Regions from separate parts of the Moorella sp. E306M genome, predicted to be linked through region 3. Evidence: riboswitches for the same ligand, from Rfam matches in the RefSeq annotation. Region 3 holds a riboswitch; each other region holds the start of a gene.

Region 1 (9,604 bases), 320 kb from region 3:
CCCCGGCCAGATGCCCAGCTGGCGGCACCGGGCCAGGGAAGTCTCCTCCGGCAGCACCCGGACAACGAGCCTCTTGCCGGCCAGAGCCGGTGCCGTGGTAAAGCACTCCAGGTGACGCGTGCCGGTGGTTAGAAATATTACCTGTCCCCGGGAGGCCAGTGCCGCCGCTTCATCAAAACTAGCGGCCGGCAGCAGAGCCGGGTGGGAAGGCAATTTAACCTCCGGCCGGCGGTAACGGAAATAGGGCAGCTCCAGGGTACGGCAGGCCTGCCGGGCTGCACCGGTAATGGCGGTGGCGAAGGGATGGGTGGCGTCAATCACCGCCCTGACGCCGTGGTCCTTTAAAAAGGCCAGCAGGTCTTCTTCCCCCAGGGGGCCTTCGTGGACCAAATCGGCTCCAGCCTCCCTGGCCAGCCTGGCCCCGTACCCTGAAACAGCGCTGGCTGCCACCCGGTAGCCTTCGGCCTTTAAAGTGCCGATAACTCCCCTGGCGTCGGCCGTCCCGGCCAGTACCAGAATCACAGCCGGTACCCCCGGGGTGTTACCAGGCGGCCATCCAGCACCCTGGTCTGGCTGTTGCCGATGATGACCGTGCTGACCATATCTACCGGTAGTTCCAGGAAAGTGGCCAGGTCGCGGATCCAGGCTTCTTCTCCCTCCCGGCCGGCGTTACGTACCACCCCTACCGGTGTGGACGGCCGGCGGTACTGGAGGATAATATCCCGGGCGCGGCGGAGGTGATCGGGACGGCCGTGGCTGCGGGGATTGTACAGGACCAGGACGAAATCAGCCGCTGCTGCGAGCTCAAGGCGCCGGGCGATAACCTCCCAGGGGGTCAAACGGTCGCTTAAGCTGATGACGGCAAAGTCATGCATCAGGGGCGCCCCCAGGACGGCTGCCGCGGCGGTGGCTGCCGTCACCCCGGGAATAACCCTCACCATTATTTCTTTCCCCCGGGGGTGTTCGGCCAGGACTTCCAGAATCAATCCGGCCATACCGTAGACACCGGGATCGCCGCTGGAAATAACGGCCACGCGGGCCCCGGCAGCAGCCCGGGCGACGGCTTCCCGGCACCGGGCTACTTCCCCCGTCATGCCGGTAACCACTACCTCCCGCCCGGCCGTCAGGGAGGCTATTAAATCAATATACGTGCGGTAACCGACGATTACTTCCGCCCGGGCCAGGGCCTGCCGGGCGCGGGGCGTCATTTCTTCCTCCCGGCCCGGGCCCAGGCCGACGACCATTATCTCCCCCGGGCCAGGGCTACTGTCACTCCCCGGTAACTCCTTTTGGGACATATCAATTCCCCCTCTCCTGCAGCCAGGATTGCCGCCGGCTCGCAAACGCCGGGGATGCCAACGTACCGCCTAACCCTTTCCGAACGATGCAAATGGGGTTGACGTTCCAGGCAGTCCGTCAGCTGGCGGGGCGTAAAGGTAAGAAGCTTTACACCAAGGCGGGCGGCTGCCATCTGCAAGCCCGGTTCCCCGCCCTTGAAATCAACGCTGGCCAGGGCTGCTAGACTCCGGCGGCTGAGGCCCGCTTCCCGCAGGGCCAGGCCCAGGGCGTAGAGGATGGTACCGGCAGATACGCCGCGGCGGCAGCCGATACCGGCGCTGATCACCATGGGTCGCCAGTAAACCCAACGCGGGCCCGGCAGGGGCAGGCGCCGCCAGGTAACCATAATTCCGGCCCTGTCTTCCCCTCCTGCTGGACAGGCCCCAAGGAGACGGGGCCTTAAGGCGGGCAGGGCCTCCTCCAGGGACTTAAGTAAAGGCTTTTCTACCAGCAAATCGACTGGCTCACCGTTGACCAGGGCCGCCATCACCCTGGTAAAGGCGGCTGCCGGCCAGACACTCATGTTCAACTCCCGGGCCACCAGGTCCAGGGGGGGCAGCCCCTGCACTTCGCTGGCGGTGGTAATAACCGCCTGGCCGCCCAGCAGCGCCGCCACCCTGCGGGCCAGTTCATTGGCCCCGCCCAGGTGGCCGGAAAGGAGGCTGATGGCGTATTTACCCCCCACGTCCACCACCACCACGGCCGGATCTGCTTTTTTGGAAACAAGGTGGGGGCTCAAAGCCCGCACGGCAATGCCGGCAGCCATAATAAGGATTAACCCGCGGTACTGGTGAAAAATCCGCCCCAGGAACGGGGATAAAGGCCCCGCATACGGCACTACTTTGAACGGGTCCCCTTCACCGGCCCCTGCCCTTGGAACCAGGCCGGCCGGGATAAAGATCGTAGTCCCCGCCGGTAAAGAACGGGCCAGCTGCAGGGCCGTCTGGAAACCGGGCCGGGTCAGGGTGACAATGGCTATTCCCTGTCCTTCAGTCATGGGGTGTCTTAGCCTCGCGGTAGCCGTGGCTGAAGGCCGGGTTGTACAGTAAGGAGCGCTGGTAGCTGCCGGCCAGGAAATCGCCGACCAGGAGCAGGGCCGTCCGGTCAATGCCCGCCTCCCTGCTTCTAGCGGCAATATCCCCCAGCGTACCATGGATAATCTTTTCTTCCGGCCAGGAGGCCTTGTAGACTACTGCCGCCGGGGTATTTTCCCCATATCCCCGGGCCAGCTCGGCCGCTGCCGCCGCCAGGTCCTGGCTGCTGAGGAAAAGGCACAGGCTGGCGCGGTGGCGGCTTAAATCGGGCAGGCTTTCCCCGGCGGGCACCGGGGTGCGGCCGGCCCGCCGGGTGAGGATCACCGTCTGGCTTATTCCCGGCAGGGTAAATTCCCTCCTGACGGCGGCTGCCGCCGCCGCAAAGGAGCTGACGCCGGGCACGATCTCATAAGGTATACCCAGCCCCTCCAGGGCGTCCATCTGCTCCTGGATGGCCCCGTACAGGGAAGGATCGCCCGTATGCAGGCGGACCACCTTTTCGCCCCTGGCTACCGCCTCCTGCATAATGGCCAGGACTTCTTCCAGGGTGAGGGAAGCGCTGTTATACAGCTTGGCTCCCGGCGGCGCATACTTTAAAATTTCCGGGTTCACCAGGGAGCCGGCATAGATAATGACCCCGGCTTCCTCTAAAAGGCGGCGCCCCTTGACGGTAATCAGCTCCGGGTCTCCCGGCCCGGCCCCGACAAAATAAACCTTCATGCCTGCCCCGCTCCTTTGACAATAATCAACGACAGGTAATCCTGTTTCTTACCCTTTTCGGCTACCAGGTCCCGGCTGAAGCTCTCCCCGGCCTGGCCGCAGCGGCTGGCCAGGAACGACTGCCCGGCCACGCCCGCCTCTTCCAGCACGGTAACGATGGCGTCATAATGGCGGGCGACTTTCATTAAGACGAGATTGGGAAAAAGGGAGAGGTATTCCTTTAAGTTAGCCGGGTCCTTGAGGGCCGGGATGATGGCCAGAGGTTCGTCCCCTACCGCCAGGGGAACATTCAAACTGGCAGCAGCCGCAGCAAAGGAAGTGATCCCGGGAACGGTAACAATCTTTAAATCCGGGTTGAGTTTTTGCAAGCGTTGCATTAAGTAGCTATAGGTGCTGTAAAGGGAAGCATCCCCCAGAGTCAGGAAGGCGATATCCTGGCCTGCTGAAAGGTTTTTCAAAAGTTCTGCCGCCGCTGCATCCCAGGAACGTTCCAGGTAAGCCAGGTCATGGGTCATAGGCATGAAAAGATTTAGTATCTTCTGCTCAGGCCGGAGAAAAGGCCGGACCACCTGCAGGGCCAGGCTTTCCTCGCCACGCTGGGAAACCGGTACCGCCAGGACCGGTACCTGTTCTAAAATGGCTTTAGCCTTCAGGGTTAACAGGTCCGGGTCTCCCGGTCCAACCCCCAGGCCATAGAGGGTTCCACTCACCACTCCTGCCTCCTATTCGTCACGGCGCAATTGCTTCACCAGCTGCACTATATATACGGGATTCAGGGCCCGCCAGATGTGGTAGCGGCCGGCCGGTTCCAGGCGGGCCAAGTTGGCAGCCAGGGCCTCTACCTGGTAGCCCCGCTGATAGCCGAAGGCCAGGGCCGTACTCAAGGTCTCGACGGTGATGGCATTGAGGACGATAATTCCTCCCGGCCGCAAAGCTTCATGGCAGACCCGTAAAATCTCTTCCAGGTGCCCGCCGCTGCCTCCGATGAAAACCCGGTCCGGCGGCGGCAGACCCTCCAGGGCCGCCGGGGCCCTGCCGGCCACCACCTGGACATTATCCAGGCCAAAACGTTTTACATTCTCCCGGATCAAGGTGCAGGCCTCCGGGTTTACCTCTACGGCCAGGACCTGTCCCGGAGCCACCAGCCTGGCCGCTTCAACGGCCAGGCTCCCGGTTCCGGAGCCAATATCGTAAACGGTCATACCCGGTCCCAAACGGGCTTTGGCCAGGGTTAGGACCCGGACTTCCTCTTTCGTCAGGGGGACCTGGCTGCGGTTAAAGTAATGGTCAGGTATCCCGGGCGTACTATAGGGCCAGTGAATCCGGTTCATAACCGGCTATCACCACCCCGGGCCTGGTCAAATGCTGCCGGGCCAGTTCGGCTGCCGTCAGCCAGGCCGTCTGCTCCTGGTTGCTGCCCAGGTCGATCCCCACCCACAGCTTGATACCGGCCAGGCCGTGGTCGGACAGGTATTTACCTATAACTGCCGGGGTGTTGGCCCCGCCGGTGAGTATAGCCAGCCTCGCTTGCCCGGCCGCCAGCCGGGGCAGGTACGGTTCCAGAACCTCCAGGGAGCGTCCGTGGCAGCTTAAGAAAACGGCATCTTCCCAGCCCTGCCCCAGGCGGGCAAAAGCCAGCTGAACGGAACTGATGCCGGGGATAACGTTGATTTTTTCGCCGGGAAACTGGCGCTTGAGCCACGCGAGGAGGCTGTAAAAGCCGGGATCCCCGGATACCAGGATAGCCGTAGGGCGGCCGCGTATCTGCAACAGGCAGGAGCGTAACCCCTCCAGGTCGCCCGTGATAACCCTTTTCTCGCGTTCTAAATCTTGAAAAAGGTTCAAAGCCCGGGGGCCGCCGATAAGGACTTCGGCCGCCGCCGCTGCCCGCCGGGCCGCCGGCGTTATGTATTCCGGGCTGCCTGGTCCAACCCCGATGACGGTCAGCCACCGGCCATCAGCTCCCATGGCCCCACGCCTCCAGTATCTGCCGGGCCACCGCATCCCGGCCCATAATTTCTCCCTGCAGGTTGAGCAAAACCGTACCTACGGTGAGCTCACCACGGACAAAGTCCTCGGCCCGCCGGCTGGCCCGGGCCGCCAGGGTGTCCCAGAACTCTCGCCCCAGACCGTGGCTATGGATAATTTCCTGGGCAGCTTCCACTGTAGTTACCTCTAAAAGCTGCCGCACGGCTTCCGGGGATGCCCCCCGCGCCGCGGCCCAGGCGGCCAGGATTTCCTGGCGGGCGTCGGCCAGGCGGCTGTGGGTATAAAAGATGCCTCCCACCACCTTGATGAGCTTGCCGCCGTGCCCCCACAGGAGCACCCGCTTCACCCCCCGCCCGGCGCAGGCCTCCAACATGTAGCCGATAAAGTTGCTGGTCAGAACAATGGCCGCAGCCGGCAGGTGATAGCGTTCTTCGGCCTGGCGCTGCCCCAGGCGGCCGGGGGTCAGGATGAGGGTCTCCCAGCCGGCAGCCAGGGCGACGTCTATTTGCGGTATCAGGGAAGTACGGTAGGCCTCTTCGGACATGGGTTCGACAAAACCGGTAGTGCCCAGGATCGAAAGGCCGCCCTCAATCCCCAGGCGGGGGTTGAGGGTCCGCCGGGCCAGCTCTTCCCCCCCGGGGATGCTGATTTCCAGCTCCAGGCCCTGGCCGGGCGGGGTTACATCGGCAACTGCCGCGGCGATCATTTGCCGGGGAACGGGATTAATGGCCGGTTCCCCCGGCGGTATAGCCAGGCCGGGACGGGTTACTGTCCCGACGCCGGGTCCGCCGCGCAAAGTCAACCCCCGGCCGGATTGCCGGGCGCGGACGTGGATGGCAGCCCCGTGGGTAACGTCAGGGTCATCGCCGGCGTCTTTGACCACCACGGCCTCGGCCCAGCCCGGACCCTGGTGCACGGTAACCGGCAGGGTTACCTTTTCCCCCCGCGGCAGGGTAAGGGTAACCTCCCGCACCAGTTGTTTCTGCCATAAAGCTATGGCCGCCGCCCTCGCCGCAGCAGCCGCACAGGTACCTGTGGTATAACCCCGCCGTAACTCCCTCTGCAACGATTTCTCCTCCAGTTTTTATTGTATTTTCGGAGAAGTTCCTCCCAACAACCTTTCTTCATTAGCCTTATTATCCTTTAAAACCAGGGGCAGGCCGGCCACCACCAGGTAGACCTGGTCGGCCCGGCGAGCAATCTCCTGGTTGGCCAGGCCCAGCAGGTCCCGGAAAACCCGGCCCAGGGGATAGGGAGGAATGAGCCCCATTCCCGCTTCTTCAGTAACAATAATTACCCGCGCCGGTACCTGCCGGGCTACGGCCGCCAGTTCCCTCACTTTGACCATGATGGCTTCTACAGCCGCCGTACTTTTTTCCCAGCTGTCTCCTGCTCCAGCCGCCTCCTGGCTCAAAAGGTTGCTGAGCCACATGCCCAGGCTGTCCAGGAGGATGGTACCGGCACGCCGCCCTTCCCGGGCCACGGCTTCCGTGACGGCCAGGGGAGCTTCCACCGTCAGCCATGCAGCCGGTCGTCGGCGCCGGTGCATGTCCACCCGGGCCGCCATTTCGGCATCGTCCACGGTCGCCGTGGCCAGGTAGACTACTTTTTCGCCTCCGGCAGCAGCCAGTTCTTCAGCCAGGCGGCTTTTGCCACTCCTGGCCCCCCCGGTTACCATGATTAACGACCCGTACCCCATAGAATGGCCTCCTAAAATAAAAACTCCAGCCCCCACGAAGCAGCTGGAGTCACATCACCTAACTTTAGGCCCCTTAACGCGAGGGTGAAATGAACAGGCAGGTTTCCTGGCTCCGGCTCCTTGCCTGGCTTCGCCTTCCCGGTATAATACCAGTGGCCTTGAAGCAGGCTCCCCGGTTACAGTGGCGCGACCGCTCAGGATTTACACCTGATTCCCTTTTAACCTTTCAGGCACCTGTTCCCTATTAAGTTAATTATAGTATAAATCGCTCCCTCCTATCAGTCAAGCCCTGGGTAACGATATGCCCTGCAACTTATTTGTGATCATAGCCAGCTCTTTATTCTTTTCCCAGATAGCCCGGGCATAGCGCCGGTTGCGGAGCTGGAGCTTTTCCTTTTCCTGGCGCAGGCGATTTACCATCTCCCACTTTTCGGCTTCACTTTTTTCTATCAGGCGTAGCAAGACACGCCGGCTGACCCGTAATTGTTCTACCTTACTTTCCAGCTCCTGGATACGCCGGTAAAGGCCAGCTGCCTCATTGCCAGCCAACGGCCCCACCCCCTCATTATTAGTTTGCTAAAGTATATGCCTGGAAATCAAACCTTAGTCGCTTGAGCTTTAATCTTTTCCGCTCGCCTCTGTAATTGCTCCAGTTCCGCTGTGCCCACCCGGCAGGTCCCCAGGTCGGCATGGCTGTTGTCAACCATGCCGTGGAAATCTGACCCGCCGGTTACCACCAGGTCATACCGGGAGGCAAATTCCAGGTAACGCCTGGTGGCAGCGGCATCGTGGAGAGGATAATAGGCTTCGATACCCTGTAAGCCGCCATCAACAAGGGCCGGAAGAAGGGCATCAGCCGGGCTTAAGCCCGGGTGGGCCAGGACCGGCACTCCGCCAGCCTTTAATATTACCTCCACCGCCCGGCCAGGTTCAACTTTTTCCCGCGGGACATAAGCAGGCCGGCCCCGTGCCAGCAGGGTTTTGAAGGCCGCCTCCACAGAGGGGGCATATCCCTTACGGACCAGAACGGCTGCGATATGGGGACGGCCCACGGCCTCGCCCCTGAGTTCCTGCTCGACCTCGCTCATGCTGATATCATAACCCAGCTCTTGTAATCTGGCGACCATCCGGGCCGTGCGCCGGTAACGCGCCTGGCGCATAGTTTCCAGGAAGGCCAGCAAATTTTCCTTTTGCCAATCAAGGTAATAACCCAGAATATGAATTTCTTTATCTTCCCACTCGGTGCTCAGCTCGACCCCAGGAATGACCGTCACGCCGTAACTGCTGCCGGCAGCCAGGGCTTCTGCCAGGCCGGCTACCGTATCATGATCGGTGACACCAAGGGTCGTTAAACCTTTGGCCTTTGCCAGCCTGATTAGTTCTGGGGGTGAAAGCAGACCGTCGGAACTCGTAGTATGGGTATGTAAATCAGCTAGCTGCATAGATATCTTGTCCAATGGTTAATTTACGCCGTGCCGTAGTGCTGCAACCTCTGGATAGCCATTGCCCGGCCGGTAGCGGGATCAATATCTACCAGCACGGCTTCCAGCTGAATAATGCCACCGGCGACTTCAAACCGCACCGGCAGCTGGGTAAGAAATTTTTTAACGACAAGTTCTGTTTTTACCCCCAGGACCGAATCCCTGGGGCCGGTCATGCCTACATCGGTGATATAGGCCGTCCCCTGGGGCAGGACGCGGGCATCGGCCGTCTGGATATGGGTATGGGTCCCGATGACCGCACTTACCAGTCCGTCAAGGTACCAGCCCAGGGCAACCTTTTCTGAAGTTGCTTCAGCATGGAAGTCTACTAAAATGATCTTAGTTATCTCCCCGATCTCTTCTGCCAGGCGGCGTCCTAGGCGAAAAGGACACTCCAGGGATGATAGAAACACCCGCCCCGATAAATTAATAATTCCTACCTGCAGGTCTTCCTTGACCTTTACCAGGGTATAGCCCCTGCCAGGAGTACCAGGAGGATAATTGGCCGGCCGGACAATGCGCTCATCCTCCTCCAGGAGGGCCAGCGCTTCTCGCTTATCCCAGACATGGTTGCCCATGGTTAAAATATCAATGCCGGCGGCAAAAAGTTCACCGGCAATAGCCGGCGTAATACCATTACCACCGGCAGCATTTTCGCCGTTTGCTACTACAAGGGCCGGCCGGTATTCCTGGAGCAGAGGTGGCAGGAGTTCCCGGATCGCTTTACGGCCCGGCCGTCCCACTACATCGCCAATCATTAGAACCCGCAAAAACAAGGCTCCCCTCGAATTACCTTAAAATTATTATTCGCGCCGGTTCTATTTATTAAACACCATGACCCGACCTTCTTCCCGGAAGGCAATTAGCTGGCGCTCCGGGACGGTACCCCTAACACTTTCCAGCATACGGTCAATTAACTCTTCCTGGAGCAAAAGTTCTTCTTCCATGATATTATCATTGTTCTCCGCAACCAGGCTGGACCCAAATTCCTCCCGCACCAGGGCAATAATGAGGTCAATTTCATCCCGGGAAAGGGTGGTTACATCCCGTTGTACCTCCAGGGCTGTCAGCTGGTCATAAGGTGTATATTTAAGGTTAATGACCCTTGCTTCCCGGTCTTCCAGGTAGTTATATACTTCCAGGGATTTACGGAATTTCTTTTCAAACTGCTGGATAGCCTCCCCGGCCAGGGGTTGGGACAGCATAAAAGTAAAGCGTAAAACCTGGTCTTGGGGTTCATAGTTAATGGTACCTACTTCCGGGTAACGTACCAGGATAGAAATAAGGAGACCGATAGTATCAGATACTTCGCCGCCGTGTTTGTACTTCAGGCCCAAGGTTAA
Region 2 (9,604 bases), 660 kb from region 3:
CCTGGGTATTCCCAGTTCCTTAGCAATACCGGCGCCGGCATCCGGCCCGCTCTGGAGATTATCAATTATTAATTGCACACCTGCCTGCCGGCCCTTATCTACCAGTTCCTTTACCCGCTGCGGTGTAAGTTCTTCCGGACGGCCATAAGTACCTATAACCTGGAAACCGGCCCAGCGAACAAAGTCCTCTTGCTGGTCGGAGCAAAGAACTTTCAAGTTCCCCGCGCCCGCTGCCTGCAGGCGGGCCTGCGTTTCTTGTCCCACCCTGGCTGCCTGGTCAACAGCTTCCTGGGCCTTAGCCTTATAGTAATCTTTATTAGCCGGGTCTTTCTCTGCGAGTATACTGGCTACTGCCTGTAACGCCTGCTGCCATACCGGTGGTGCCATCCAGTTACCCTTTACTGCCACCGGAACTACTTCTAACTGGGGATTATTGGCGGAAGCCACCAATTCTTTGGTAAAAAGTTTACCCTGCCAGTCATGCATCAGGAAAACCCGGGCCTGGCTAAGTACGGCTACATCGGAAGGCTTGATGTCGAAGTGTCCGGGGCAGGAAGCCGGCGGGATAATATTCTTTACTTCCACCTTGTCCTTACCTACTTCCTGCACAGCAGTCATCAAAAGAGAGGTGCCGGTTACTACCTTAAGCTTATTACTCGTCTGCCGGGAATTACAACCAGTAACAACAAATAGCAAAAGGAACAGTAAAACGATATTGGCCATGAAACGAGCCATATTTCTTGAGGAAAACATAATATCGACCTCCCAAAACTTTGGAATGCAGTTCTGGCCCGGAGCCTATTCCTGGCAAACAAAAAACCATGGAAGCAGCTCCGCGCCGGCGAAGAACCTCCATGGTTCTCTTTTTACCCTGGCTACCTGCCAGGTAATTTACCCGTTAGTTATATTCGTCACTGGTTTAAAAATTCCTCCTTTGGAGGCTTCTGAACAGCAAAAAACGGCCCTTTCCCTCATTTGTGCTGATGCCCCCGCCGTCACGGCACCGCCGGTGAAAAACGTTTAATGCCCCAGTACCGGGTGAATCAAAAAATGCCTCGCATAAGAGGTTTTATCTCTCTATGCGAGGCTTTAACTATACGTGAATAAAGACTATACTTGCCAGGCTGCCTGGAAACCGCTGGAAACCGCATCAATGATTTTACCAACATTCCCAGCGTCTCCAATCACTCTTACAGGAATACCTTTATCCTCCAAAGCTTTATTAAGTTCTTTTCCTACAGGTGACTGTCCAATAGCTAATACAACCCTACGGCCGCGTATGAAGTCCTGTTTTCCTTCTTTACCAACTACAGATACACCTTCAGGAGTGATCTCAGTAACCATATTGCTTGTCCTTATTGTGATACCGAGCCTGGTGAGTTGCTGCATTATATCAAAGCGGCTGATCGGCTCCATATCTATAGCTACATCGGGTAACATTTCAACCACAGTAACTTTGGCTCCTTTTTCAGCCAGATAATGGGCAGTTTCGCAACCTACTAATCCCCCACCAACGACAACAACTTCTTCATCTTTTTCGAAAGATAGCTTCCCGGCAAGTACATCCCATGCCTGGACGACAAACGTACTTTCACTCTCCGCACCTTTAATCCTGGGTACTACAGGTTCAGACCCCGTAGCAAGGATCACATAGTCCGGGGAAAGCGCTGCAATAGTCTCAGCATCGGCAGCAACACCGCTTCTGATTTCTACGCCCGCCCTTGAAAGCTCCGCCTCAAGCCAATCACGGAACCAATTAATTTTAGCTTTCCCTGGCGCCGCCGAAGCAATCCCCAGCTGCCCCCCCAGTTGTTCCCTTTTTTCATAGAGGATAACCTGGTGACCTCGTTTGGCTGCCGTAATAGCTGCCTGCATACCTGCCGGGCCTCCACCGACAACTACCACTTTCTTCTTTACAGGGGCTTGCTTAATCTCACTGTATACACCCTCGTGGCCCGTCACTGGGTTAACCGTACAACGGAGGCGGAGATTATGGAACACTCGACCGCCTATACACCCAATGTTGCAAGAAATACACTTTCGTATCTCATTGTGCCGTCCCTCTTTAGCTTTCTGAGCCCATTCCGGATCAGCGATCAAGCCACGACCAATAGCTACAAAATCCGCTCTTCCTTCAGCAATGACTTTTTCAGCAAACTCCGGTTCACGAATCACGCCCACTGTAATTACCGGGATACTGACTACCTTCTTGATTTCTTCTGCCAGATATACTCGCCATCCCTGTTCGAACCTCGAAGTCTCCAGAAGTGTAGGCATTGATTCATATATGCCCGAACTTACATGTAATACATGGACGCCTGCATCCTCTAGCATCTTAGCTATTTGTTTGCCCTCTTCTAAAGTATTGCCGTCCTCGACAAATTCGTCAGCGCTGAAGCGGAAACTGATCGGGTAGTCTTCTCCCACAGCTTCCTTAATCCTTCTGATTATCTCCAACGGGAAGCGCATCCTTCTCTCAAAGCTACCGCCATATTTGTCGACTCGCCGGTTTGTCCGCGGTGACATGAACTGTCCAATAAGATACCCATGGGCGCCATGCAGTTCTATCCCGTCAAACATGGCTCCTTTAGCTCTCACAGCCGTATTAACGAATTTCTGGATTAACTCTTCGATTTCGTTGATTGTAAGCTCCCGCGGTTGAGTACCAAGAAATGAACAAGGAACCGGAGAGGGAGCTACCGGTTGAAGCCCCTCTGTTATACCAGGAGTGGTCTGACGACCAGCATGGTGTATCTGCATAAAGATTTTAGCACCATAGTTGTGGACAGCTTCTGCCAGCTCAAAAAATCCGGTCATGTACTTATCATCATCGAGCCGCAACTGACAAGCAATATTTTTGCCCCGGGGGTAATCTATCTGTACATTTTCTAAGATTATAAGTCCTACCCCACCCCTCGCACGTGCTACGTAATAGTCAATAAGCCTCTGGCTTACTGATCCGTCCTCATTGGCAAGATTTGTGGCCATCGGTGGCATGACAATGCGGTTCCGGATTACCAGGTTTCCTATTTTACCTTCCGAAAAAAGGTTTGGAAAGTATGTCATATTACTCCCACCCTACTTTGTGATTGTTACTACTATCTACTATAACTTAAGGTAGAAGCTATTGTCAATTATTTTTCCCGTTTAGTTCTAATTTCTAACATCTACCTTGTGAATAAATGGATGCAATTTTTGCGCCATGCTCTGCAAGGTTGCCCCTGGATAAGGCCGGAGCGCCTGGAAATCTGCATCCAGTAACGTTCCGGCGGGCTGGTACTGCTGTAGTACGTAACGCCGTGCTCCACGCAGCAGCCGGCCTATGGCCAGGAAATCTTCCTCCATTAACAGGCCGGGAACTACCGTGGTACGAAATTCATAAGCAACCCGGCTGTTTTTAATGAGAGCAATACTTTCCTTTACAGCCTCCAGGTTCGCCCTGGTGCCGGTTAAAAGGTCATACTTCTCCGGCGGCGCTTTTATGTCCATGGCCACATAGTCCAGGAGGTCACCGGCCAGCAGCCTGGCTATAACATCAGGCTGTGAACCGTTGGTATCCAGTTTGACTTTAAAACCGTGGGATTTCAGTGACCGGATAAATTCCTCCAGGCCCGGCGCCAGGGTTGGCTCACCCCCGGTTATACAAACGGCCTGCACCCAGGAGCGGCGCCGAAGCAACAGGTTTAAAACCTCCGCCGGGCTGACTTCCGGCAAAGTAGCAGGGCGCAGCACCAGGTCGGCATTGTGGCACCAAGGGCAGCGGAAATTGCACCCGCCCAAAAAGACGGTAGTGCAAACCTCGCCGGGGAAGTCCACCAGGCTCGTTTGCTGGATGCCTCTAATGGCGATAGGGATCATTTCCTTAAAACAGGCAATGGCCGTCATATTATCCAGCCTTTCCTAAACTGCCGCCTGGCGTGTTTGTTCGTCGTCGCAGGAGACAGGACGGAAGCCACGCCGCTCCCGGAACTCCTCCTGCTTGCCTTTATTCCAGTTCTTCACCGGCCGGTAATAGCCGACGATCCGGCTCCAGACCTCCGTTTCCCGGCCGCAGGCCGGGCATGTCCACTGCTCGCCGGAAAGATACCCGTGCTCGGGGCAGATGCTGAAGGTAGGAGTAATGGTGAAATACGGCAGGCGGAAATTATCCATCACCGTCTGCAGAAAACGCCGGCAGGTTGCTGTATCTGTCACCCTTTCCCCCAGGTAGGCGTGAAAGACCGTACCTCCGGTATATTTTAGCTGCAGCTCGTCCTGGTGCTCCAGGGCGGTAAACACGTCGTCGGTGTAGCCGACCGGCAGATGGGTGGAATTGGTATAATACGGCTCCTCTGTTCCGGAAGTGAAGATGTCGGGATAATTGCGTTTGTCCAGCCGCGCCAGACGGTAGGACGTCCCCTCCGCCGGCGTGGCTTCCAGGTTGAAGAGCTGGCCGGTTTCTACCTGGTAGGTGGCCAGGACAGAACGCATGAAGTCCAGGATTTCTAAAGCCAGACCCCTTCCCTCGCGGGTATTAATACCTTTCCCTATAAAATTCAGGAGGGCCTCGTGCATGCCCACGATACCGATGGTGTTAAAATGGTTCTCCCAGTACCTGCCGAAGCGTTCTTTAACCTGCCGCAAATAGAACCGGGAGTAAGGATAAAGCCCTTGCTCAGTAAATTTTTCCAGGATATTGCGTTTGAGAAGCAAGCTCTCTTTGGCCAGGTCCATCTTCGCTTTGAGGCCGGTGAAAAATTCTTCCTTCGTTTTAGAAAGATAACCCAGTCGGGGCAAATTTATGGTGACTACACCTATCGACCCGGTGAGGGGGTTGGCCCCAAAGAGACCGCCGCCGCGTTTCTTGAGTTCCCGGTTATCCAGACGCAGGCGACAGCACATACTCCGCACGTCTTCGGGCTTTAAATCGGAATTGATAAAATTGGCGAAGTAGGGGATGCCGTATTTGGCCGTCATGGCCAGGATTTTTTCTACCACCGGGCTTTCCCAGGGAAAATCCGGTGTGATATTGTAGGTAGGTATGGGGAAGGTAAAAATGCGGCCCCGGGCGTCTCCCTCCATCATCACCTCGCAGAAGGCCGTATTCAGCCAGTCCATCTCCTGCTGGAAGTCGCCGTAACATTCTTTCCTGCGCTCGCCGCCGATAATCACCGGCTCGTTAGCTAAAATCTGCGGCACAACCACATCCATGGTCAGGTTGACAAAGGGCGTCTGGAATCCCACCCTGGTGGGTACATTGAGGTTAAAGATGAATTCCTGCAGGGCCTGCTTGACTTCCCGGTAGTCCAGGCCGTCGTAACGGATAAAAGGGGCGAGGTAAGTATCGAAGTTGGAAAAGGCCTGGGCACCGGCAGCTTCTCCCTGCAAAGTATAAAAGAAATTGGCTATCTGCCCCAGGGCCGTCCGGAAATGCCTGGGCGGCGCGCTTTCTACCTTCTGCCCCACGCCGGCAAAGCCGCTTTCCAGTAAATCGGCCAGGTCCCAGCCACAGCAATAGGGCGCCAACAACCCCAGGTCGTGGATATGGATATCGCCCCTTTCATGGGCCTCGCGGATAGCCGGCGGGTAGACCTTTTCCAGCCAATACCTGGAACTGACGGCGGCGATGATATGGTTGTTGAGGCCCTGGAGGGAATAATTCATGTTGCTGTTCTCATTAATCCGCCAGTCCTGGCCGTCCAGGTAGCCCTGGACCATTTCCTGCACGTTGACCAGAAGGTGGCGGAAATCCCGCCATTCCGCATGTTGTTGCCGGTAAAGGATATAAGCCTTGGCCGTCCGGGCATGGCCATTCTCAATCAATACTTTTTCCACCAGGTCCTGCACGTCTTCGACGGTAGGCAGCCTGTCGGCAAATTTTTCCGCCAGAAGGGCCGTCACCTGGTTGGCCAGCTGGCTGGCCTGGCGGCGGTCCTGGCCCCCGACAGCCTGGGCCGCTTTGTAAATAGCATTGATTATCCTCTCCTCGTCAAAGTCCACTACCCGGCCGTCGCGCTTGATGATCTTCTTGGGTATCATGATAAAATTTAAATCTCCTTTCGCCTGCCTGAATGAAAAACCCCAACCACGCCTGCGTAGCTGGGGTAAATCCTCCCTTACCTCACCTTCACCATGGCCGTGGTTTAACGGTGAAATCTCACGGGCAGGTCTCCTGGCTCGGGTTCAACGCTCCCTGCTGCCTTCCCAGTCCAGCACTCAGCTCCTTTAGATGCACTACTCCGGGTACTTCTTAATACTATAAGAAATTAACCCGTAGCTGTAAATATCTTGCTGAGTGCTGGACCAGTGGCTCCTTTAGCAGGTACTCCCCCTCACAGTGGCGGCACCGCGCCGGACTTGCACCGGCTTCCCTGGCACCCGCGAGAATCCTTTTCTGGTAATGTTCAACACAGTAATCTTCGACAAAGATGAGGCAAAATCCTGCCGCTATATAACCTTCTCATCCCCCGGTTAAGCACTGTTTTTATTCACCTGGGGCTATTTTTCCTTGCTGGAATTACTTTGTTTCCTGTTTTCTATGGGGGCAGGTATTACAAAGGGAGGGATCGTCAAAGGAGATCTGGCAGTAAGTCCCTTCCTCCTTCCAGCATGGCTTGGCGCACCCTATGCGTTCAGTCTTCCGGGAGCAGGCCGGGCAGTCCTCGTATAACCAGCAAGGATAGAAGGCCAGGTAGTGTTTGATGGAGTTTAAATTGAAGCCTTTATCGATGAGCTTTTGAATGAAGCGCAGCCGTTTCAAGTCATTATTTGAGTAAAGGCGCCGCCCGTTCTTGCGTGCGGGCTGGATGAGTTTATGTCTTTCCCAGACCCGCAGGGTGCCCGGCTGTATGCCCAGTAAATCGGCGACCACGCTGATGGTATATAACATTTGTTCAGGCATTAAAAGCCGCCTCGCTTAACAATCAGTTTATAAATTATTGGCAGTTTTATTTTACGTTAACTTATCATCCCAGATCAAGTATCGCTTTTCTCCTATCTGAAAACATAATTTTGCTATATCTAAATAACTTTGTTGTAAGATTTTTTATAAGTTTATTGACATGGGTTTGTTCAACAAATATGATATAAGTAAGATCAATAGTAAGCGGGGCGAAGAAGGCCGGTGTATCCCATCGGTATGGTTATCCAGGTCTTAGATATTTCTCCCCACCGCCTGCGTCGCTGGGAACGAAAGGGACTGGTTGTTCCCATGAGGAAAAACGGCCGGCGCTGCTATTCGGAACTGGACTTACAACGGTTAATGTTTATTAAACGCCTCCTTGATGGCAAACATTGCCGGCTCGCAAACCTCCCTAATTACCTCGCCTTTTACCCCTGCTGGCAGGATGGCAAATGCATAAGCACCCCTTTAGAAGAGCCAAAGGAAGGGGCGCGTCCCTGCTGGCAAAAGAAAAACTGGTATTGTGGCTACCAGTTCCACCGGAAAGTATAGTCAGGGTTACAAGGCAAGGAAATATCCGTTTTTTAACTTCTAGCACCATTCATTAAATTTTATCCAGGAGTGTTGTTTATGTCCATTTTGCTGGCTACAGAAGCGCCTGGCCTTGCAAAAATCTCCCGGGCCATGGGCGGAGCCAGCCTGCAGACCTGCCTGGCCTGCGGCGTGTGCACCGGCGGCTGCCCTACCGGCGACATCGGCGCCCCCGTAGACCCCCGTAAAATGGTGCGCCTGCTCCTTTTGGGGATGGAAGACCGGCTCCTGGCGTCAGATATGATCTGGCTCTGCACCATGTGCGGCCGCTGTACAGTCTACTGCCCGGTGGGCGTGAATATGGGCGACCTGGTCCGGGCCATGCGGTCGGAACTGGCGGCAGAAGGCCGCGTCCCCGTAAACCTGCAGAAAGTGGTAGACCTGGCTCTAGAGTCTGGCAATAATATGGGGATCAGCCAGGAGGATTACCTCGACACCCTGGACTGGATGCAGGAAGAGCTCCAGGCGGAGTTCGGCAGTGAGGCGGAAATACCCGTTGATAAGAAGGACGCCAGGATATTGTACGTTATCAACCCGCGGGAAGCGAAGTTCTTCCCCCTCTCCATTCTAGCGGCGGCCAAAGTGTTCCATGCCGCCGGCGAAAGCTGGACCCTTTCCAGCCGCTACTGGGACGCGACCAACTACGCCCTTTTCTCCGGGGACGACAAAGCCGGCGCTATCCTGGTGCAACGCCTGGCCGATGAGGTGGAGCGCCTGGGCTGCCAGGAGTTGATCATGACCGAGTGCGGCCATGCCTTCCGCGCCATTCGCTGGGGGCCGGAGCAGTGGCTGGGGTACAAACTCCCCTTCAGCGTGCGCAGTATCGTCCAGCTCATGGCCGAATACCTGCAAGACGGCCGCATCCGCCTTGACCCCTCCCGCAACAGCGAACCGGTAACCTATCACGATCCCTGCAATCTAGGCCGCAAGGAGGGCATTTTTGAAGAACCGCGGCAGATACTCCGGGCGGCGGTAGCAGATTTCCGGGAGATGACACCCAACCGTGAGAATAACTACTGCTGCGGCGGCGGTGGCGGCCTGCTCTCTTTGAGCGAGTTTGGCCAGGAACGCATGGCTAAAGGAAAGGTGAAAATAGAACAGATCCGGCGCACGGGAGCAAAGATTATCGCCACTCCCTGCCATAACTGCGTTGACCAATTGAACGATTTATGCCGTCATTATCACCTCGATGTTAAGGCGAAAAACATAGTCGAGCTGGTAGCCGACGCTCTCGTAATTAATGGCAAGGAGTGAGGTATTGATGGTTAAAAATGGTTCGTTGCCGGTAGCCGTACTGGGAGCAGGTATCGCCGGGGTCCAGGCGGCTCTAGACCTGGCCTGCCTCGGCTACCAGGTAATCCTGGTAGAACGCGCTGCCCGGCCGGGCGGCAAGCTGGCTATTTTACCCAAGACCTTTCCCACCAACGACTGCAGCGCCTGCGCTATGACGCCCTGGAATGGTTTCTTCTGTATACGCTCCCCGCACTTTATCAGGCTGGCCGGGGAAGATAAAATCGTACTCTTGACCGGTGCTGAAGTTAAAAACTTAACCGGGAAAGCAGGCCATTTTTGTCTCCATCTTAACCGGCAGGGCCGGGAAGAAACCATCAATGTGGCTGCCATCATCCTTTGTCCCGGTTATGAGGAATATTTACCCCCTAGTTTAAACGCCCGTTACGGTTATGGCCGTTATAGCGGTGTCTTGACGGGCCTGGAGCTGGAGCAACAGCTGGCTAACAGTGGGTACCCGCACCGTCCCCCGGGCAAAGAGCCGGTGCAACGGGTGGCTTTCATCCAGTGTGCCGGCTCCCGCGATCCCGCCAACGGAGTGGCTTACTGCTCGGCCGTCTGCTGTATGTATGCCCTGAAGGAGGCCCTGATGCTTTATGAGACCGCTGCTAATTTGAAACTCCCTTTACCGCAAATAACCCTGTTTTACATGGACCTGCGTACCTACAGCAAAACTTACCAGGAATATCTGGAGAAGGCCCGGCGGGAATACGGATTAAGGCTTGTTCGTTCCCGCATTCACAGCATTATCCAGTCTCCAGGAGAACCCCGGCTGGTCATTCGCTATGCCCGGGAAAACGGCCAGATCAACGTCGAAGAATTTGACCTGGCAGTACTGGCTAC
Region 3 (9,604 bases):
GCCTGGTCCAGGGGGTGGGTTTTCGTTATTTTGTCCTGCGGCAGGCTGCGGCTTTGCAACTTAACGGCTGGGTGCGCAATCGCTATAACGGCAGCGTTGAAGGGGTAGTTGAAGGACCGGCTGAGAGGGTGAAAGAATTCCTGAACTACTGCCGCCATGGGCCGGCCATGGCAGATGTTCAGGAACTTAAGATCCAGTATGAAAAACCTCAAGGTGAAAACACCTTCAGGATCCGGGGGTCAATATGAACAGAATTTAATATAGCTCATGATTACTTAGGAGGCCAAATTACTTCTTCTCCTTGATGGCAAATACAACCGATAAGCGCCTATGTCCTTCTCATGAATAAAGGTATGTGGCGCAGCCAGGCAATCACCGCCAGGCCCAGGCCGAGAATAAAATACCAGCCTGGTCCTTCGCGCAGCCAGAAATAAAAAGGCAGGCCGCTGAAAGTAATGACGGTCGCCAGGTCGCTGTTGCGGGTGAGGAATACCAGCACGCCAAGGGTAATGGCCGCCGGCGGGACTACCGGCGGATAAATGGCCAGGGCCACCCCCAGGCTGGTGGCCAGGCCCTTTCCACCTTGAAATTGCCAGTAGAGGGGCCAGTTGTGCCCGGCCACGGCTGCCAAAGACATCAGGACGGCAAGTTCGATTCCACCCCACTTCCACCCCAGGACCGCCAGCAGGTAACCTTTGGCCGTATCCCAGAGGAAAGTAGCTATTCCTGCCTTCAAGCCCAGGTTGCGGAGGACGTTCATGGTACCAGCGTTACCGCTGCCCACCCGACGCACATCCACCCGGTGCCAAAGGCGGGCGGCAATATGCCCCCCGGCCAGGGAACCGCCCAGGTAGGCTAGTATAGTGCCTGCCAAAACCGGCGACAAGGGCAACAAATCTTATCCCCCTCGTATGGAGATCTTGTTCATTAGGTTGTGACTCTACTGCCAGTTTCCACCGGATCCTAACTCATGATGGACACCCTTGCCTTTAGCTAACAGGCTGTTGCCGCCTTGCCCCCAGTAGACTTTTTCACCAAGTCAGTGCCATGCCGGGTACACAAACACTATAGGCGGTCCCCTTGTTGCGAGAACCGCCTCTCTCAATAACCTCTATTCAACAGGAATATGTTTGCCGCGCTTTAATCCGGCCTCTTTCTTTGGCAATATTACCGTTAACAGGCCGTTTTTATAACTGGCGGAAATTTTTTCTTCATCCACGCCTTCTAAATAAAACCTGCGTTCAATGCTGCCACTCCTCCGCTCTTTGCGGATGAAGTTTTCCCTGGTTTCGTCGATTATTGTATCCTGTTTGACAGAAATATTAAGCGCGCCATCGTCATAAGTAATTATAATATTCTCTTTTTCCATTCCCGGCAATTCGGCTTCCACAATATACTCGCGTTCTGTTTCCTTTATATCTGCCTTAAAAGGTTGGCCGAATACAGGGACCCAAAACAGGTCTTCGTTGAATACCCGTTCTATGAAATTCTCGACATCGGAGAATATTGGCCTTAAGCCTTTTCTCCTGCTATAGAAAGGTATTAACCCAAACATCGTACTATACCCCCCTTTAAATTTTTTGTTTCGCTTTTATTCTATAAAGATAGTCAAGGAAAGTCAATGTCAAATAAAGACAAACATGGTCAAAAATTTAAGGTTATGGATTTTTGGCGCCAAATTTATCAGCAATTAGCAAGCCAGGCTTATCCTAGCAGAACTTCACGGGGCGGAGCGGTAACTTGGGTTCTGAGACTTTGTCCGGGAGTTTACTTCTTTCTAAACAAAGAAGTCTTCGCTGCTTCCCTGATCGCAAAGAATTACTTAGTTGGGATACATTGGATGGCTCACGAAGCCATAAACTCCGGTGGAACAGCGGGGATCCCCTTTAGCATCCGGCCGGCACCATGCATAGGATATGATAAACGGCCGGGCTGAAGGAGGTGAATACAGTTGGAAGATCTCAGCCGCTTCTTTGCCGTTATCGGGGCGGTCTTTGCGGCGGCCAAAGGTATTACCGACCAGGTCAAGGTCCGCTGGCCCTGGCTGGGGGAACCCAGGAATGATCCCCGGGAGGAAAAACAGCGGGAGCTCTGGGTGATTTTATTTAACGCCGTTATTGCCGCCCTCCTAGCTGGCATGGCCGCGATTGATGTCTTTGCTCTGATGGGACTGAATGCTTTTGCCGGCCTGAAGGCTGCTTATCCTGGACTTTATTTATTCATTAATATGGTGGCCGTGGGCCTGATGTCTACCTTTGGCAGTCCCTTCCTCCATGAGATCCTGTCAATCCTGATTGAATTCAAGGAAAATATTCGCCTGCGCAACCAGATGGCCACCTTACAGCTCCTGCCGGCGAAAAAAGTCAAAACGCCCAGGGATGAAAATGACTGAACGCAACATTTCAAAATTACTGACCCAGGCTGTGGACCGACTCAAATGGCCAGCTTGGACCTGGAACGATAAGGAATGAAGCCCAGGAGCTCTTCTTTATTTTTCGGTACTGGCGCCGTTGCCGGCAGCCACCCTTTATTTTTCAGGTCTTCATAAACATCCAGCAGCCAGGGCCGGGCCAGATCAGCAGATTCCAGGAGGGTGGCATCGCTAAAGATTTCGGCCGGCGTCCCGGCGCCGATTACCTGGCCGCGGGCCAGGACGTAAATATAGTCGGCCCAGGTATAGGCTATGTCTACATCATGGGTGGATAAAATAATCGTCTTTCCCTGGCGGCTGATATCTGCCAGCAAGGCCATAACCTCCCGGGTTGAACGCGGATCCAGGTAGGCCGTCGGCTCATCAAAGATGATGACCCTGGGTTCCATGGCCAGGACGCTGGCAATGGCCACCCGCTTTTTCTGGCCATAGCTTAAGAAATGGGTCGGTTTATCCTGGAGGCCGGTGATACCCGTTGCCGCCATGGCAGCTTCAACCCTTTGCCCTGCCTCTTCCCTGCTCAGGCCCAGGTTTAACGGTCCGAAGGAGATCTCCTGGCGAACGCTGGCCGAAAAAAGCATGCTGTCGGGGTCTTGAAAGACGATGCCCACCTGCCGGCGTAATTCTGTTAAGGCTTTATGGCTGTAATTAATCCTGGCCCCGGCAAAGTAGATACAACCATCCTGGGGCCTTAAGATGCCGTTGAAATGAAGGAAAAGGGTCGATTTGCCGGCACCATTGGGACCCAGGACGGCAATTTTCTTGCCTTCAGGTATGCTCAAGGTAACATGATGCAATGCCCGGGTACCGTCAGGGTAAGTAAAGGAAACCTTTTTTGCTTCTAATATGGCGGCCAAAAAATCCACCTCCAGTAGTCGGCATAGACTGGGGCATAAAAGGCAAGTGGAGAAGCCGGTCTGAAGACAGCCGGCATTATGTAAGCAGCATTAAAATCACTAAAGCCAGGTCAAAGATGGCGGCCAGGCATAAAAAGGGCCACGAGAAAGGATAAGCAGCCTCCAGCACGCGCAGCTCTTCATGGTAGCCCCTGGCCGTCAGGGCGGTGAATAGTTCCTGGGAGCGGCGGTAAGTCTTAATAAAAAGGCTGGCCGCCAGCTGGCCCAGGGAATGATAGGAAGTGCGCAGGGAAGTATAGCCCAGGCGGGAAGCCTGGGCGGTATAAATATCGTTGACGGTCGCCAGCAGGACAAAGATAAAGCGGTAGGTCAGGCTGATTAAATCCACCAGAAGGGCCGGGAAGCGCAATTGTCTGAGAACGGTAAGGATATCGACCATGGGTGTTGTTAGGGACAGAAAATAAAGGCAGGCAGCGGCCCCCAGGGACTTGAGAAAAATTTTGCCGGCCAGGTGCATGCCGGCTGGGGTAACACCAAAGGTCCACCCCAGGATGGTCACGCCCTTAAGACCGGTCTGAGGCTGGCCGGTAATGGTGAGGGCGATCATGATCACCCCTGCTAGTAAAAAAGAAAAGGGCACTAGCATAAGCTGCAGGTAAAAACGGGCCGGGATGCCGGCGAATCCAATGGTAGCTCCGGCCATCAGGGCAATAATAATGGCAGGAATTGAAGGCCGGGGCGCCACCAGGGCGATCAGGAGGGTTACCAGGGCAAAGGCTATTTTTTCGCCCGGATGGACGTTCTTCAACCGGTTACTATAGGCATACTGATCAATGCTGAACATTTACTGTTGCTCCCGCTGTTTCTTTCCTTTGCTGTAACCCAGAAAGTAGCAAACAATGCCGCTGCCGATGGCGGCCTGGGCGGCAAAGAGGAAGGATTCCACTTCCCCGCTGGGGGGTTCCCACACAGGTTTAAACCAGGGTTCATAATCAGGCCGGATCTGGGTAATAGTATCTTCCGCCTGGTCGTCAGCACCAGCAAATTCAGCGCTGCGGTGAAGGAAAAAGGGTGCCGCTGCCAGGAGAATAACGATCAAGAGTAAAAAGATATTTTTCTGGGCGGTACTCATTACTTGTACACCTCCATGAACTGGATGTCAGTTACAATAGTTAATAAGTCCGTTTTAACCCTTTTTACCGGATATGCTGCTGGTTGCGGCCTCCCACCACCAAGGCCTTATTATCATCTAAAATAGACAGCTCTAGCAATTCGTTTTTATTATAAGTGGCCAGCAAGTTAAAGACGATGACAGTTAAGATACCTTCGCTAATGGCCAGGGGTATCTGGGTAACGGCAAAAATGCCCATGAATTTCAGCATGGACGCCAGCACCCCGCCGGGCTGGGCCGGGAAGGCCAGGGCCAGCTGCAGGGAAGTGGTGATATAGGTCATCAGGTCCCCCAGGGTGGCGGCCAGGAAGACGGCTACGGGCATTGAGCCATTGAGCCTCCGTACCAGGCGGTAAAGGCCGTAGGACACAAAGGGTCCGACGACGGCCATGGAAAAGGTGTTGGCACCCAGGGTGCTCAAGCCGCCGTGGGCCAGCAGGAGGGCCTGGAAGAGGAGGACAATACCTCCCAGGATGCTCATGGCAGAGGGGCCAAAGAGGATGGCGCCCAGTCCCACGCCGGTGGGATGGGAACAGCTACCGGTTACTGACGGGATTTTCAAGGCCGACAGGACAAAGGCATAGGCGCCTGCCAGGCCCAGGAGCATTTTCAGCCCGGGGTTGCTTTTAACGGTCTGCTGGATGGACCGCAGGCCCCAGAACCAGAAGGGTAGGACGACGACAAACCAGAAGGCGGCCCAGTTGAAGGGCAGGAAGCCCTCGGCGATGTGCATGGCATAGGCCGGCTGGGGCAGGACGGCCATGGCCAGCACGATATACATACCCAGTATGGTTATACGGCGGAACACGCTATATACCTCCCTCTGGAATTGAACTTGGAAATGCCGTTGCTATTTTTTTCAACAGGGCGATGGCTTCGGCAACTGTGTAAACTGGATAAAGGTACTGGATGGAAGGCCGCTTGATTACTACTACCGGGATCTTCAGCGCCAGGGCGGCGGCAATTTTGGACCCGGTACCGCCGGCCGGACCGGCGTCCCGGGTGACGATAACACCGGCCCTATAGGCTTTAAACATGGCTTTATTTATTTCTTTGGAAAAAGGCCCTTGCATGGCGATAATGTCGCGGGGTGTCAAGCCAAGGTCCTGGCATTTTTTAATTACCCGGTGCTCCGGTAATACCCTGACCACAATGCGTTTACCTTTAAGCAGGGGGTTTTTGACGAACACTTCCAGGTTATTGGTACCGGTAGTTAAAAAGATAGTCTCCCCCAGCCCGGCGGCAGTACGGGCGGCTTCTTCCCAGGTTGCCACCTGGTAAATGAGGCGGTCGTCCGGCAACTTTGTTTCTGGTCGTAAAAAACGCAGGTAAGGTAAGCAGTGTTGCCGGCACCAGGCTTCCAGGGTCCTGGATAGCTGGTTGGGGTAAGGAAGGGTGGCGTCTATTACTGCTTCCAACGCCCGGCCAACCTTCAGGGCGGCTAGATTACTTTCCGTTAAGGGATCTGTTAAAATTAACGTCGCCCCATCCTGCCGGGCCAGCTGTTCGCCATAGGTGCTGTCAGTCCAGGTGGCAACCTCGTAGCCTTCCTGCCGCAGGTTACGGATTAACTGCCTTCCCTCGCCGGTACTCCCTACCACTAAAATCAAAACGCGCCGTCCTCCCTGTAGAAACTAAAAATCCCCGGCTGTTTTGCCGGGGAAACCGGTGGCGCCGCTAAAACAGGCATGCCTAACTAAACCACCTCCCCGGGTTGAGACCCTGGTGGCCTCAGAACAGGCTAGCCTGTTGGCCTGGCATCATCGGTTGCGGCAAGTTCCCGCTTCCAGGCGGTGATTTGCCCAACCTCTCCCCTGCCGGCGGCTGAATTTAAGCCCGGTCTTCTCGAGACCGCGCACCCATACTGTATGCAATTTAAAACCCTCTGCTCCTACACAAGCAGAGGGTATGCTTGCCATGGTTTTGGCCAACCACCCCCTATCCGGCGTAGGGGTAAAGGTTTCCAGGCAACCGGTATCCTGACTCGGGATCACTGCTCCGGCACCGCCTTCCCAGGTATTACCCAGTGGCTTGATGGTGCCTCGCTCCCCCTCACAGTGGCGGGACCGTGTCAGATTTGCACTGACTTCCCGTATTTGCCTAGAACATATTCACTTTAATGTTATTCTAGCATAACCTGGATATGATGTCCAGGGGTTTTAACGTAGCTTGGTAAGTCCTTATTCCTGATGATTTTTTGCCAGGAGTTGTTATGCCAGCCCGGCTCGCCGGGCGACACGCAGGATGGCTTCACTGGCCTTTTTCCGGACTTCACCGGCATCAATGGTCTTCAATTGCCTTTCCTCCATGACAATTTTGCCGTCGACCATGGTCAGGGTGACATCCGAGCCTCTGGCCTGGTAGACCAGCTGGGTGTAGACGTCGACGCCGTCCTGCGGCTGGGTATGGAGGCCTGCCAGGGAAACCAAGGCCAGGTCGGCTTTCTTCCCTACTTCCAGGCTGCCGATTTCCTTTTCCATGCCCACGGCCCGGGCCCCGCCCAGGGTGGCCATTTCAAAGACCACAGGCGCCGGCATAGCGGTGGGCCCATGGAGGGGTTTCTGGATCAACGCTGCCAGCCGCATTTCCATAAAGGCGTCCAGGTTGTTATTGCACGGCGCGCCGTCGGCGGCCAGGGAAATCACAGTACCCCGGCTCAGGAGATCCGGTACCGGGCAGATACCGGAAGCCATCTTTAAGTTAGACGAAGGACAGTGGACCACTTTCGTACCGGTGCGGGCCAGGATATCCTTCTCCTCTTCACTGAGCCAGATACAGTGGACCAGGATGAGGTCGGGACCGGTGAGGCCGAGATCGTCAAGGTAAATGACGTTGCGCCGGTTGTGGAGTTTTTCCACCAGGGCGCATTCACCCCGGTTTTCTGAAGCATGGGTGTGGATTTTAACGCCGTAATGGCGGGCGAGGTCCCGGACTTCTAATAATAATTCTTCGGTGCAAGAGACGACAAAACGGGGCGTAAAGGCGTACTGGATGCGGCCATTGGCGTGGCCGTGCCACTTCTCCAGCAGGTCGACGCTTTCTTTAAGGGAGGCCGCCGTTGTTTCTTTAAGGCTGTCCGGAACGTCCTCGCCAAAGTCCATCATTACTTTGCCGGTAATGGCCCGGATGCCGCTTTTGGCAATAGCTTCAATGGCCGCATCGGTATGATGGACGGTCTCCATGTCGACGATGGTGGTGGTTCCGCTTAAGAAAAGTTCACCGATGCCCAGCAGGGCGGAGTAATAAAGGGACTCGGGGTCGTGGGCACCTTCCAGGGGCCAGATGCGCAGGCGCAGCCAGTCCAGGAGTTCCAGGTCGTCGGCGCGACCGCGGAAGAGGGACTGGCAGAGGTGAATATGGGGCTGGATGAGGCCGGGGATGACCAGCTGGCCCGTGGCGTCGATAATCCGGTCGGCAGTGGCCGGTGTATTGCCGATGGCGGCGATGTGGTCGTCTTCAATATAGATATCCCCCTGGAAAACTTCCCTCCGGGGGTTCATGGTAACCAGGGTACCGTTCTTGATTAAAATACTCATTTCTTCTCTCCTTCTTTTTCCCGCAGGGCGGCCAGGATTTTCTCCGGTGTAACCGGCAATTCAGTAATGCGAACTCCCACGGCATTGTAAATAGCATTGATAATGGCCGGTACGGTGGGGATGGTAGCGGGTTCACCAACTCCTTTGGCGCCGTAGGGGCCGGTGGGCTCATGGGTTTCCACAATCAGGGGCTGAATCTCGGGTATATCCAGGGCAGTAGGAATGAGATAGGTAGAAAAGGAATTATTAACGATCCGGCCCTGCTGCAGGTGAACCTTTTCCAGTAGGGCCATACCCAGGCCCTGGGCGACACCGCCTTCAATCTGGCCCTCTACCCCGAGGCGGTTTACGGCCCGGCCCACGTCATGGGCGGCTATGAGCTTTAAAACCCGCACTTCCCCTGTTTCCGTATCCACTTCCACCTCTGCAATCTGGGTACCGAAGGCGTAAGGCCAGTATGGTGCCCCCTGGCCGGTCTCCCGGTCAACGGCCGTGGTATGGGTGACGAAGGTTCCCTGCCCCACCAGGCGGTAGCCAGCCAGGCGGGCCCGGGCGGCTGCCTCGGGGTAGGATATTTGTTTCTTGGGGTAACCCTTGACGTAAATTATTCCCTCCCTGGCTGCCAGGCCGGCAATGGTATTAACCCCTAAGAGGGTCCGGGTGTATTCAAAAAGGACTTCCCGGGCCTGGCGGCAGGCCATTTGCACGGCATTGCCGGAGGCATAGGTCTGGCGGGTGGCCGCCGTCGTGCCGGCATCGGGGGTGGTATCGGTGTCGGCGGTGATTACCGTTATCCATTCATAGGGTACCCCCAGCTCCTCGGCGGCAATTTGCGCCAGGATGGTAGTAGAACCCTGGCCGCAGTCCACAGCGCCGCTGCGCACGGTGGCCGTACCGTCATCGTGGATTTCTACCGTGGCCGTTGCGACATCGGGAAAACCATTACCGTAGCCGGTACCGTAGAAAAAGCAGGCCATACCAATACCGCGTTTTTTACTCATCCTGCATCCCTCCCGGTATTAACTCTGCCAGCGACCAGCCGGCGGCCCGGGCCGCTTGCAGCATAGTCTCCGTCAGGCCGACGCTGCTTTCCAGAACCTGGCCCGTGGCGGTTACATCCCCCTGCCGGAAGGCATTGAGCCAGCGGATGGTAAAAGGATGGATCCCCAGGCGGCTGGCCAGCTCGTCCATCTGGCTTTCATAAGCCAGGGGCGGCTGGGTGGCGCCGAACCCGCGCATGGCGCCGGTAAAAGGATTATTGGTATAGACCGCGTAGGCATCAATCTTAACGTTGGGGATGACATAAGGACCGGTGGCATGGATGGCAGCTTTTCGCAGAACGTTAGGGGCCCAGGAAGAATAGGCGCCGCTGTCGCCGATGATTTCCGCTTCCAGGGCCGTTAACTTTCCATCCCTGGTGGCACCGGTCTTATAGCGCATGATCATGGGGTGGCGCTTGCTATGGGCCAGGAAGGATTCTTCCCGGGTAAGGACCATTTTCGCCGGCCGCCGGGTATGCACGGCCAGCAGCGCCACCAGGGTCTGCAGGGTCATATCTTCCCGGCCGCCGAAGGCACCGCCCACGGCCGGGGCCACGATGCGTATGCGG

What was found. Region 3 has a riboswitch for cobalamin ahead of cobK (precorrin-6A reductase). Riboswitches for the same ligand answer to the same signal wherever they lie in the genome.
Region 1: linked by a shared signal. The riboswitch ahead of cobU (bifunctional adenosylcobinamide kinase/adenosylcobinamide-phosphate guanylyltransferase) and the one ahead of cobK (precorrin-6A reductase) in region 3 are both predicted to bind cobalamin.
Region 2: linked by a shared signal. The riboswitch ahead of FLZ89_RS09895 (ribonucleoside triphosphate reductase) and the one ahead of cobK (precorrin-6A reductase) in region 3 are both predicted to bind cobalamin.

Annotation. Positions count from the first base shown of each region.
Region 1 is NZ_BJKO01000001.1:2,905,733-2,915,336, forward strand. Features, by position in the region: gene cobK (precorrin-6A reductase) at 1-522, opposite strand, end outside; gene cobJ (precorrin-3B C(17)-methyltransferase) at 519-1,244, opposite strand; gene FLZ89_RS15055 (cobalt-precorrin 5A hydrolase) at 1,244-2,335, opposite strand; gene cobM (precorrin-4 C(11)-methyltransferase) at 2,328-3,092, opposite strand; gene cobI (precorrin-2 C(20)-methyltransferase) at 3,089-3,802, opposite strand; gene cbiT (precorrin-6Y C5,15-methyltransferase (decarboxylating) subunit CbiT) at 3,815-4,423, opposite strand; gene cbiE (precorrin-6y C5,15-methyltransferase (decarboxylating) subunit CbiE) at 4,398-5,060, opposite strand; gene cbiD (cobalt-precorrin-5B (C(1))-methyltransferase CbiD) at 5,050-6,147, opposite strand; gene cobU (bifunctional adenosylcobinamide kinase/adenosylcobinamide-phosphate guanylyltransferase) at 6,166-6,780, opposite strand; cobalamin riboswitch at 6,860-7,033, opposite strand; gene FLZ89_RS15090 (translation initiation factor 2) at 7,063-7,329, opposite strand; gene FLZ89_RS15095 (PHP domain-containing protein) at 7,377-8,237, opposite strand; gene FLZ89_RS15100 (TIGR00282 family metallophosphoesterase) at 8,246-9,031, opposite strand; gene FLZ89_RS15105 (hypothetical protein) at 9,080-9,598, opposite strand.
Region 2 is NZ_BJKO01000001.1:1,918,477-1,928,080, reverse strand. Features, by position in the region: gene FLZ89_RS09910 (metal ABC transporter substrate-binding protein) at 1-753, opposite strand, end outside; gene FLZ89_RS09905 (NAD(P)/FAD-dependent oxidoreductase) at 1,111-3,066, opposite strand; gene FLZ89_RS09900 (anaerobic ribonucleoside-triphosphate reductase activating protein) at 3,154-3,885, opposite strand; gene FLZ89_RS09895 (ribonucleoside triphosphate reductase) at 3,901-6,018, opposite strand; cobalamin riboswitch at 6,125-6,376, opposite strand; gene FLZ89_RS09890 (MerR family transcriptional regulator) at 6,497-6,880, opposite strand; gene FLZ89_RS09885 (MerR family transcriptional regulator) at 7,118-7,432, shown strand; gene FLZ89_RS09880 ((Fe-S)-binding protein) at 7,511-8,725, shown strand; gene FLZ89_RS09875 (FAD-dependent oxidoreductase) at 8,733-9,604, shown strand, end outside.
Region 3 is NZ_BJKO01000001.1:2,582,888-2,592,491, reverse strand. Features, by position in the region: gene FLZ89_RS13390 (acylphosphatase) at 1-248, shown strand, start outside; gene FLZ89_RS13385 (glycerol-3-phosphate acyltransferase) at 329-895, opposite strand; gene FLZ89_RS13380 (Hsp20/alpha crystallin family protein) at 1,112-1,555, opposite strand; gene FLZ89_RS13375 (hypothetical protein) at 1,952-2,392, shown strand; gene FLZ89_RS13370 (energy-coupling factor ABC transporter ATP-binding protein) at 2,434-3,288, opposite strand; gene cbiQ (cobalt ECF transporter T component CbiQ) at 3,365-4,132, opposite strand; gene FLZ89_RS13360 (energy-coupling factor ABC transporter substrate-binding protein) at 4,133-4,420, opposite strand; gene FLZ89_RS13355 (energy-coupling factor ABC transporter permease) at 4,485-5,240, opposite strand; gene cobK (precorrin-6A reductase) at 5,269-6,060, opposite strand; cobalamin riboswitch at 6,412-6,612, opposite strand; gene FLZ89_RS13345 (5'-deoxyadenosine deaminase) at 6,670-7,995, opposite strand; gene FLZ89_RS13340 (xanthine dehydrogenase family protein molybdopterin-binding subunit) at 7,992-8,996, opposite strand; gene FLZ89_RS13335 (xanthine dehydrogenase family protein molybdopterin-binding subunit) at 8,989-9,604, opposite strand, start outside.